2 regions of the Arthrobacter sp. LjRoot78 genome follow, and region 2 is predicted to be linked to the other one. Evidence: riboswitches for the same ligand, from Rfam matches in the RefSeq annotation. Region 2 holds a riboswitch; the other holds the start of a gene.

Region 1 (4,409 bases), 1.4 Mb from region 2:
TGCGCGAAGGTGGGGAGGCAGCCCATCGCGAACGTGGAGACGCCCACCAGGATGATGCTCAGCTGGAGCAGCTGCTTGCGGCCGAACTTGTCACCGAAGTGGCCAAAAACGATGCCGCCGATGGGACGGGCGACGAAGCCCACCGCGTAAGTCACGAAGGCGGCAATAATCCCGTCCAGCTCCGTGCCGGAATTGGGGAAGAACATCTTGCCGAAAACCAGTGTTGCCGCCGAGGCGTAGAGGAAGAACTCGTACCACTCAACAACAGTGCCGGCCATCGAGGCCGTCACCACCTTCTTCAGGCCGGAGGCCTTGACGTCAGTCTCATCTGTGCGCCTTGCGGCGGAGTCTTGCGTGCTCATTTGTGAACTCCTTCGGCGTCTCCGTCGACGCCATGTGGACCATTCCGTAGCGGCCGCGTGTGATGTGCACCACCAACGCGCCGGTCCCCTAGAGTATGGACTCACATTGCCGCAGGCTCAACGCCATTTTCTGCAGAACTGCTCTGCAAAAATGCACATTGAGCCGACGGGGCTATGCGAAGAAGTTCTGCCGCAACTGCGTGCTGAGCTGGCCGATCTCGGTCAGGAAGCCGTCATGGCCGATGGGCGCTTCGATGACGTGCACTGGCACATCCCCCGGCAGCGCAGCCGCGAGTTCATAAGACTGTGCCGGAAAATACAGCCGGTCCGTATTCACGGCGGCAATAAAGAACTCGGCCGTGGCCTGGGCCAACGCGTCCTTGAGCGGACCGCGCCCGCGGCCCACGTCGTGGCTCATGAGCGCTTCGGTGATGGCGATGTAGCTGTTGGCATCGAAGCGCCGGACCAGCTTGGTGCCCTGGTGGTCGAGGTAGCTCTCCACCTGGTAGCGGCCGCGGTCCCCCAGCGACACCGCTTCGAGCGGGCTCTCGCTGCTCTGGGCGTTGCGGCCGAACCGGGTCTCCAGCTCGTACGCGGAGCGGTAGGTGATGTGTGCGATCCTGCGTGCCAGGGCCAGGCCGGCTTCCGGCTCCGGGCCGCCGTAGTAGTCGCCGTCGTTGAAGTTGACGTCCTGGCGGATGGCGAGGGTCTGGGCCTGGGCAAAAGCGATCTGCTCGGCGGTGCTGCTCGCTCCAATGGATATCACGGCACAGCGCCGGACGCGGTCCGGGTAGCTCACGGCCCATTCCAGTGCCCGGGCTCCGCCCAGGGAGCCGCCCAACACCGCGTACCAGCTCTCGATCCCCAGCGCATCCGCCAGCCGGGACTCGGCCGCCGTTGTGTCCCGCAGGGTCACCAGGGGGAAGCGCGAACCCCACGGCTTACCGTCCGGGGCCGGGGCGGAAGGACCGGTGGAACCGTAGCAGCCGCCGACGATGTTGATGGAGACCACGAAGTACTTGTCCGTATCAACGGGGGCTCCGGGTCCGGCCAGCTGTTCCCACCAGCCTTCCTCGTCGCTGGCACCCCTGGTGACGTGCGTGGTGCCGGTGAGGGCGTGCTGCACCAGCACGGCGTTGGAACGGTCCGCGTTCAGCGTGCCCCATGTTTCGTACGCAAGCGTTACGTCCGGCAGAAAGCCGCCGGCCTCCAGCTCCAGCCCGCCAACGCTGAGGAACTTGACCGTACCGTCAGGGACGGCGGTGTCCACCGTGCTGGTATCCGTGTTGTTGCCTGTCGTTGTATCCGTGGTGTTGCCTGTGGTTGCATCCACTGCGCGGGTATCTGTTTCGGGTACACCGCTGCGGGTGACGGCAATCGTCATCTGAGGACCTCTTCTTCGCGCTTGCCCGCCGCCAACTGGCCGGCAGGCCAGGTCTTCACCCGGGGCACCCCGCCGCGGAAGGAGGGTTGCCGGCCAGCAAGCCGGGGCTGTCGCTGGCACTCATGACCTTCAAAGAGTCTACGAAATGCGTCGCCGCAATGGCTAAGAATGTGACATCAATATGACTCCCGGCGTCGTGGACGCCGGGAGCCGTACTGGTCAGTCGCCCTTGGCGGCGCGGAAACCGGCGTCGAGGTCGGCGATGATGTCGTCGATGTGCTCCAGCCCCACCGAGAGGCGGACCAGGCCGGGGGTCACACCGGCCACGGCCTGCTGCTCTTCCGTCAACTGGCTGTGCGTGGTCGACGCCGGGTGGATGACCAGGGAGCGCACGTCACCGATGTTTGCCACGTGGGAGTGCAGCTCCAAGGCATCCACGAACCGCTTGCCTGCCTCGGCCCCGCCGGCGATGTTGAAGGACACAATCGCGCCGGTGCCCTTGGGTCCATACTTGCGGCCGCGCTCGTACCAGGGGCTGGACGGCAGGCCCGCATAGGCGACGGATTCGACGTCGTCCCTGGACTCCAGCCACTCGGCGACGGTCACCGCGTTGGCAACGTGCCGCTCCACACGCAGGCTCAGGGTTTCCAGCCCCTGGGCGATGAGGAAGGCGTTGAACGGGGATACCGCCGAACCGAGATCGCGCAGCAGCTGGACGCGGGCCTTGAGGATGTAGGACAGGTTCGCCCCCAGTGCACCGTCCGCCCCGAGGTCGCGGGCGTAGACAAGGCCGTTGTAGGTGGGGTCCGGCGTATTGAAGCCCGGGAACTTCTCCGGGTCCTTTCCGAAGTCGAAGTTGCCGGAGTCCACGATCACGCCGGCGATGGCGCTGCCGTGCCCGCCGAGGTACTTCGTGGCCGAGTGCACCACAATGTCGGCACCCCATTCCAGCGGCCGGATGAGGTACGGAGTGGACAACGTGTTGTCCACGATCAGCGGGACGCCTGCCTCGTGGGCAACGCGGGACACGCCTTCGATGTCCAGGACATCCTGGCGCGGATTGGAGACCACCTCGGCGAAGAAGAGCTTGGTGTTCGGCCGGACGGCATCCTTCCACTGCTGGAGGTTGTCCGGATCCTCGACGAACGTCACGGAGATGCCGAACTTCTTCAGGGTGTGGGCCAGGAGGTTATACGTGCCGCCGTACAGGCTGGGGCTGGCCACCACGTGGTCGCCGGCTTCGGCCACGTTGAGGATGGCGAAGGTTTCGGCAGCCTGGCCCGAGCTGAGCAGGAGCGCTGCCAGGCCACCTTCCAGGCTGGCAACGCGCTGTTCCACCGTGTCCTGGGTGGGGTTGCCGATGCGGGTGTAGATGGGCGCCAGCTCGGCCAGCGCGAAGCGGTTGGCGGCGCTTTCGGCGCTCGGGAACACGAACGACGTCGTCTGGTAGATAGGCAGTGCCCTGGCGCCGGTGGCGCTGTCCGGCTCCTGGCCGGCGTGGATCTGGCGGGTTTCGAATGACCATGCGTTGGACATCGGAGAGCTCCTTCTGAGGAAGGGCACCTCTGCCCTGCAGGACATGCTGGACATTCCCTGGCAGGACTGGTGCCGCGCTTGCCGCCCGGCGGTTGCCGGAGGGCCAGGTCTTCACCCGGGGCACCCCACCGCGGAACGAGGGTTGCCGGCCAGCTAGCCGGGGCTTGATGCTGGCGCTCATGACCTGGCCCCAGTCTAGGAACGGCGGATTGCCTGTGAACAGCTTTGTGACGAAGGACGTCAGCGGCGTGATTTCACGGGCCTCAGGCCGGCCCGCCATGACATCCCATCTTGGTAAGGCCACCCTTAGCTGAGAGCTCCATCACAAAGTGCCAAGATGAGGGCATGCGCATGGATCACGTCTCTTACGCCTGTGAACAAGATGGCTTGGCTGCCACCACCGAACGTATTGCAACCGCCCTCGGCGTCGAAGCCGTGAAGGGCGGGGTACACCCCCGTTTTGGCACCCGCAACATGATTATCCCGCTGGCCGGGCACAAATACCTGGAGGTTGTGGAGGTCCTGGACCACCCGGCCTCCGACAAGGCTCCGTTCGGGCAGGCTGTCCGGGCACGCTCCGCAGCCGGCGGCGGCTGGATGGGCTGGTGCGTCGAAGTGGACGACCTGGCACCGTTCGAAGAACGCCTCGGCCGATCGGCTGTCAACGGCAACCGCAAGTTCCCCGACGGCCGCGAACTCGTCTGGAAGCAGATCGGCATCCTGGGCCTCATTGCAGACCCGCAGGTTCCGTACATGCTCAAGTGGGAAGGCGACCCGGAGCTTCACCCGTCCAACGCCTACCCAAGCAACGTTAAGATGTCCAGCCTCACCATCGCGGGCTCGGCCGAACGCGTCACGGAGTGGCTCGGTCAACCGGTCGAGAAGCCTTTGGAAGATGTGGCCGTCGAATGGATCGCCCCGAAGGGAACACCGGGGATCCTCTCCGTCACCTTCGAAACCGCTTCCGGGGCAGTAACCATCTGACCCGGTTCCACAACGTGGAACCGCAAGGGACCACGCGGCAGCCTGCTGCCCCTTAACGGTGCCACACCATAAACTTCGGCCGCTATCAGCGGGTGCCAACGACGCCACCCACCGATAGCGGCCGAATCCTTTTAATCGAGCCC
Region 2 (4,409 bases):
TCAGGCGGTGACGCCGGACCATCGAGAGCGCGAGGCGGATTCCGTCCGCCGTGAGCGTGATGGCGCTGTACGGCTTGTGGTCAACCAGGCCCTGGTCCTTGAGTTTGCGGACCATCTCCGAGACCGAGGAGTTTGCGACGCCAAGCCGCTGGGCCAGCTGCGAGGACGTGATGGGCTTGTCCTGCCACTCCGTAAAGGAGTAGATGACCTTGACGTAGTCCTCGATGGAGGAGGAGGGCGCGCTGGTCTTCACGAGTCCAAGCCTACCGCTTTGGCTGCGGCACTCATGCTTTGAACGCCCGCCAGGTCTGGGTGAGGTAGGGAAGTCCGATGGTGTCCGCCGGGGAATGGCCCAGGTGCTCGTGGAGGTACCAGTCCAGGTTGTGGCGGACCTTTGCGCGCGTACTTTCGCCGGCCGCGAGGTAATAGCTGCGGGACTTTGCCAGTTCGACGATGTCTCCGGTGGTCACTGAGTCTTCCCAGCGTGTCAGGTGGCTCTCAAGCCCGGCAAACTCCGGCCCGATTGCGGGACGGAAGTCCGGCTTGTGCACGTCCCCTGCATGCATGATCCGGGACAAGCGGTGGACCCACGGGACGGACGTATCCAGCTGATTCCACACCAGTCCCAGCACGCCGGCAGGGCGGAGGATGCGGGACAGTTCGGTGCTTGCCAGGAGGGGATCGCACCAGTGCCAGGCCTGGGCAACAACGACGACGTCGAACGCCGCGTCCGGGAGTCCGGTTGCCTCCGCTGTGCCCTCCGTCGCTGGAACTCCCGGCAGGACGAGGCGCAGTTGGGCGAGCATGTCCGGTGAAGGATCCACCGCGGAGACTGCCAGCCCGCGTTGCACCAGCAATGCGGTGTACTTGCCCGTCCCCGCCCCAATGTCAGCGGCGTCGGACACTCCGGCGATCCCGCCGACGCTTTCGATCAGCCAGTCCGCAGAGTCGCCAGGGTAGCTTGGGCGGACCCGGTCGTAGTGTTCACCGCCGTCCTGGAAGCTTTGGCCGAGCTCGTGCCGGCGCTGGTGGTGCAGTTTGGGGCCTCCCCGTGCCACGTGCAATCTCCTTCGGGCAGGCTGGAATTCTTACCCCTCGAATTTACCGCACAGACCGTGTCCCCAGTCCTCGGGCCTCAGGCCCAACGCTCAGTCGTCGGTGCAGGGCGCCGCGCCGGCGGTGCCGGGGGTATTGGGCGCCCATTCCGGGTAGCTGCGGGTGTCGTTGGCCGGCACCCAGCGGCCCGCGTCCACAACGTAGTCCCAGCCCAGGCCCGTGCGGCGGAGTTCCTCAATGCCAGCGAGCAGGCGCTGGGCGTCCTCCAGCCGGGATCCGACGCCGAAGCTTGCGCGGAGCGAGCCCGAGGGCAGTCCCAGCCGCTTGAGCAGCGGGTGGGCGCAGAAGCGGCCGTCCCGCAGGCCCACGCCGTGTTCGGCGGAGAGGTAGGCCGCAACAAGGCCCGCGTCGTAGCCGGCGACGGAGAAGTTGACCACCCCGATCGTGTCATTGGTGTCGCTGAAGATCTGGTGCACCGTGACGCCGTCGATCCTCTGCAGCCCCTCCACGAGGAAGGACCGGATGGCGGTCTCGTGGGCGTGCCACAGCTCCTGGTCCAGAGCGCCGATGACCTGCGTGGCGCGGGCAAGGGTGGCGGCGCCGAGCACGTTGGGCGAGCCGCCCTCATGCCGTGCCGGTCCCGTGGCCCAGCTGACGGAATCCAGCCGGGCCTCGCGGACCGCTCCGCCGCCTGCCAGGTGGGGGGTCCCGGCGTCGAGCCAGTCCGGCCGGCCCACGAGGACGCCGGAGCCGAAGGGTGCATACAGCTTGTGACCCGAGAAGGCGAGGTAGTCGACGTCGTCCGCTGCGATGTCGATGCGGCGGTGCGGGGCCAGTTGCGCCGCGTCCACCACAATCCTTGCGCCGTGTTCGTGCGCCAAAGCGGCCAGTTCACGGATCGGAAGGATTTCGCCGGTGACATTGGAGGCGCCGGTGACGGCCAGCAGGCTGATGTCACCCTGCCGGAGTTCAGTGCGCAGGCTCTCCAGGGTTGCCTTCAGGGTGGACGCGGCAACCACGCTGCGGTGCGGCACGCCCTGCCAGGGGAGCAGGTTGGCGTGGTGCTCGATGTCCAGGTAGAGCACTTCACCGGTGTGGCGGCCGTCCGCCACCGGCAGGCAGCCCGCCAGCAGGTTCAGGGAGTCGGTGGTGTTCCTGGTGAAAATGACGGAATCGTCCGGCCTGCCGCCCACGAAGCCGCGGACGATATTCCGCGCGTTTTCGTACACGGACGTGCTGATCTGCGAAGCGTAGCCCGCGCCTCGGTGCACGCTGGCGTAGTACGGCAGGATTTCGTTGAGGTAGGCCGAGACGACGGACAGTGCCGGTGCCGACGCGCCGTAGTCCAGGTTCGCGTAGCGGACGTGGCCGCCCTGGATCAGCGGAGCCTGGATCTCCGCGCCGGTGACGGCCGAGAGGGGGCGCCGGGCGACGCTGAACCGTTCATCCAGACGGGCTGGGGCGGGGGCGGTTCCGGAGTTTGCGGGGAACGTGGCAGTAGTCATGGGGACCTCACTGTAAAGGGACCCCTCACTCCGGGGATCCGCGCTTGCCGGGTCCGTTCCGGACCGGCCTGGTCGTCACCCGGGGCACCCCACCGCGAATGGAGGGTTGCCGGCCAGCAAACCGGGGTTTAGCGCTGGCACTCGTGACCTGTTTCGAGATTAGGACATTGACAGCGCCGCGGGAAAGTTGCGGCAATTATTAAGCACTTTGTTACGCGAGGCAGAAGAATGGCGTTGCGGCCGAACAAAGGACGGCGGACGCACCCTTGGGAGGGGCGTCCGCCGTCGTTTATTCGGCACTGCGTTCATTCGGCGCTGCGTTGATCTGCCGCCCTCGCGCCTAGCGACCGGGGGGTGCGCTGCGCGTCAGAGGAGGTCGTCGAGGTCCGGGTTCAGGCGCTTGAGGACCTCCGAATGGAGGATCGAGTTGGTGGCGAGGGCATTCCCGCCGAAGGGGCCGTCCACTCCCTCCAGCGAAGTGAAGCGGCCTCCGGCTTCGGTGACAATGGGCACCAGGGCGGCCATGTCGTAGAGGTTCAGTTCCGGCTCGCAGGCGATGTCCACGGACCCTTCGGCCACCATGCAATAAGACCAGAAGTCGCCGTAGGCCCGGGTCCGCCAGACGTCCTCCGTGAGGCCCAGGAATTCATCCAGGTTGCCGCGTTCCTTCCAGCCGCTAAGGCTCGAGTAGGAGAGGGAGGCGTCCGAGAGCTTGGACACGTTCGAAACCTTCAGCCGGGTGGCTGCCGCAAGCGACCGTCCCATGTAGGCGCCAGCCCCTTTAGCGGCCCACCAGCGCTTTCCCAGCGCCGGTGCGCTGACCAGGCCGACCACCGGCTCGCCCTCATCCACGAGGGCGATCAGGGTGGCCCACACCGGCACGCCGCGCACGAAGTTCTTGGTGCCGTCGATCGGATCGATGATCCAGCGGCGGGAACCGTGCCCGGAGCTGCCGAATTCTTCGCCGAGGACGGCATCCCGCGGGCGGGAACGGGACAGCTGGCCGCGGATGGACTCTTCAGCTGATTTGTCAGCATCCGTGACCGGGGTCAGGTCCGGTTTGGTTTCAATCTGAAGGTCCAGCGCCTTGAAGCGGCTCATGGTCTGGGAGTCGACAGAGTCAGCCAGTACATGGGCGAGGCGCAGGTCGTCGTTGTAGCTCGAAGCGGGTTGGGTCATGGTTCCAAACTACCGTCTCTGTGGCCGGCCGGGCGGGATGTCAGGTCCCTGGCCCCTCCGCCTGCTACGAAACGATGCCGAGTTCCTTCGCTTCCTGAGCTTCCATCCGGGGATCGGTGCCGAGCAACCGCCGCAGGGACGCAAGACGCGCCGCGCCGGACGGCCCTGCGTGTCCTTCGGCCACCCAGGCGTCCACGCCGCAGTTGACGGCGGATGCATCATGCTTGCAGCCGCGTTCGCAGGCATCCGTGCCGGGTTCGAGGTCGGGGAACGAACGCAGGATCCGGTCCGGATCGACGTGGGCAAGGCCGAATGACCGGATACCCGGGGTGTCAATAATCCAGCTTCCGGCGGGCGCGTCACTGATCCGCAGGGCAAGTGCCGACGACGACGTGTGCCGTCCCCGCCCGGTGACGGCGTTGACTCCTCCGGTGGCCCGCTCAGCGCCGGTCAGGGCATTGACCATGGTGGACTTCCCCACGCCCGAATGCCCAAGCATGACGGTGACCTTGCCGTCGAGGTGTGAACGGAGCTGCGAGACGGCGTCGCTGTCGAGGCGCGCGGACAGCCCGTCGTCCGAGCGGGCATCGATGCCGGAGGCGGCGGCGTCGGCGGTCCGGCTGATGATGACCGGGAAATCAAGGTGCCGGTAGTTGGACAGGAGCTCGG

The links. A riboswitch is a leader RNA that binds a small molecule or an ion and turns the genes downstream of it on or off. The one in region 2 is predicted to bind S-adenosylmethionine.
Region 1: linked by a shared signal. The riboswitch ahead of metX (homoserine O-acetyltransferase MetX) and the one ahead of ACSQ1X_RS13535 (aminotransferase class V-fold PLP-dependent enzyme) in region 2 are both predicted to bind S-adenosylmethionine.

The regions. Positions count from the first base shown of each region.
Region 1 covers NZ_CAXUTG020000001.1:1,490,274-1,494,682, reverse strand. Annotated here, with positions in the region: gene ACSQ1X_RS06835 (MFS transporter) at 1-362, opposite strand, end outside; gene metX (homoserine O-acetyltransferase MetX) at 535-1,746, opposite strand; SAM riboswitch class IV at 1,759-1,874, opposite strand; gene ACSQ1X_RS06825 (bifunctional o-acetylhomoserine/o-acetylserine sulfhydrylase) at 1,966-3,282, opposite strand; SAM riboswitch class IV at 3,352-3,467, opposite strand; gene ACSQ1X_RS06820 (VOC family protein) at 3,628-4,266, shown strand.
Region 2 covers NZ_CAXUTG020000001.1:2,906,696-2,911,104, reverse strand. Annotated here, with positions in the region: gene ACSQ1X_RS13545 (metal-dependent transcriptional regulator) at 1-253, opposite strand, end outside; gene ACSQ1X_RS13540 (class I SAM-dependent methyltransferase) at 285-1,058, opposite strand; gene ACSQ1X_RS13535 (aminotransferase class V-fold PLP-dependent enzyme) at 1,149-2,561, opposite strand; SAM riboswitch class IV at 2,597-2,710, opposite strand; gene hisN (histidinol-phosphatase) at 2,928-3,740, opposite strand; gene rsgA (ribosome small subunit-dependent GTPase A) at 3,805-4,409, opposite strand, start outside.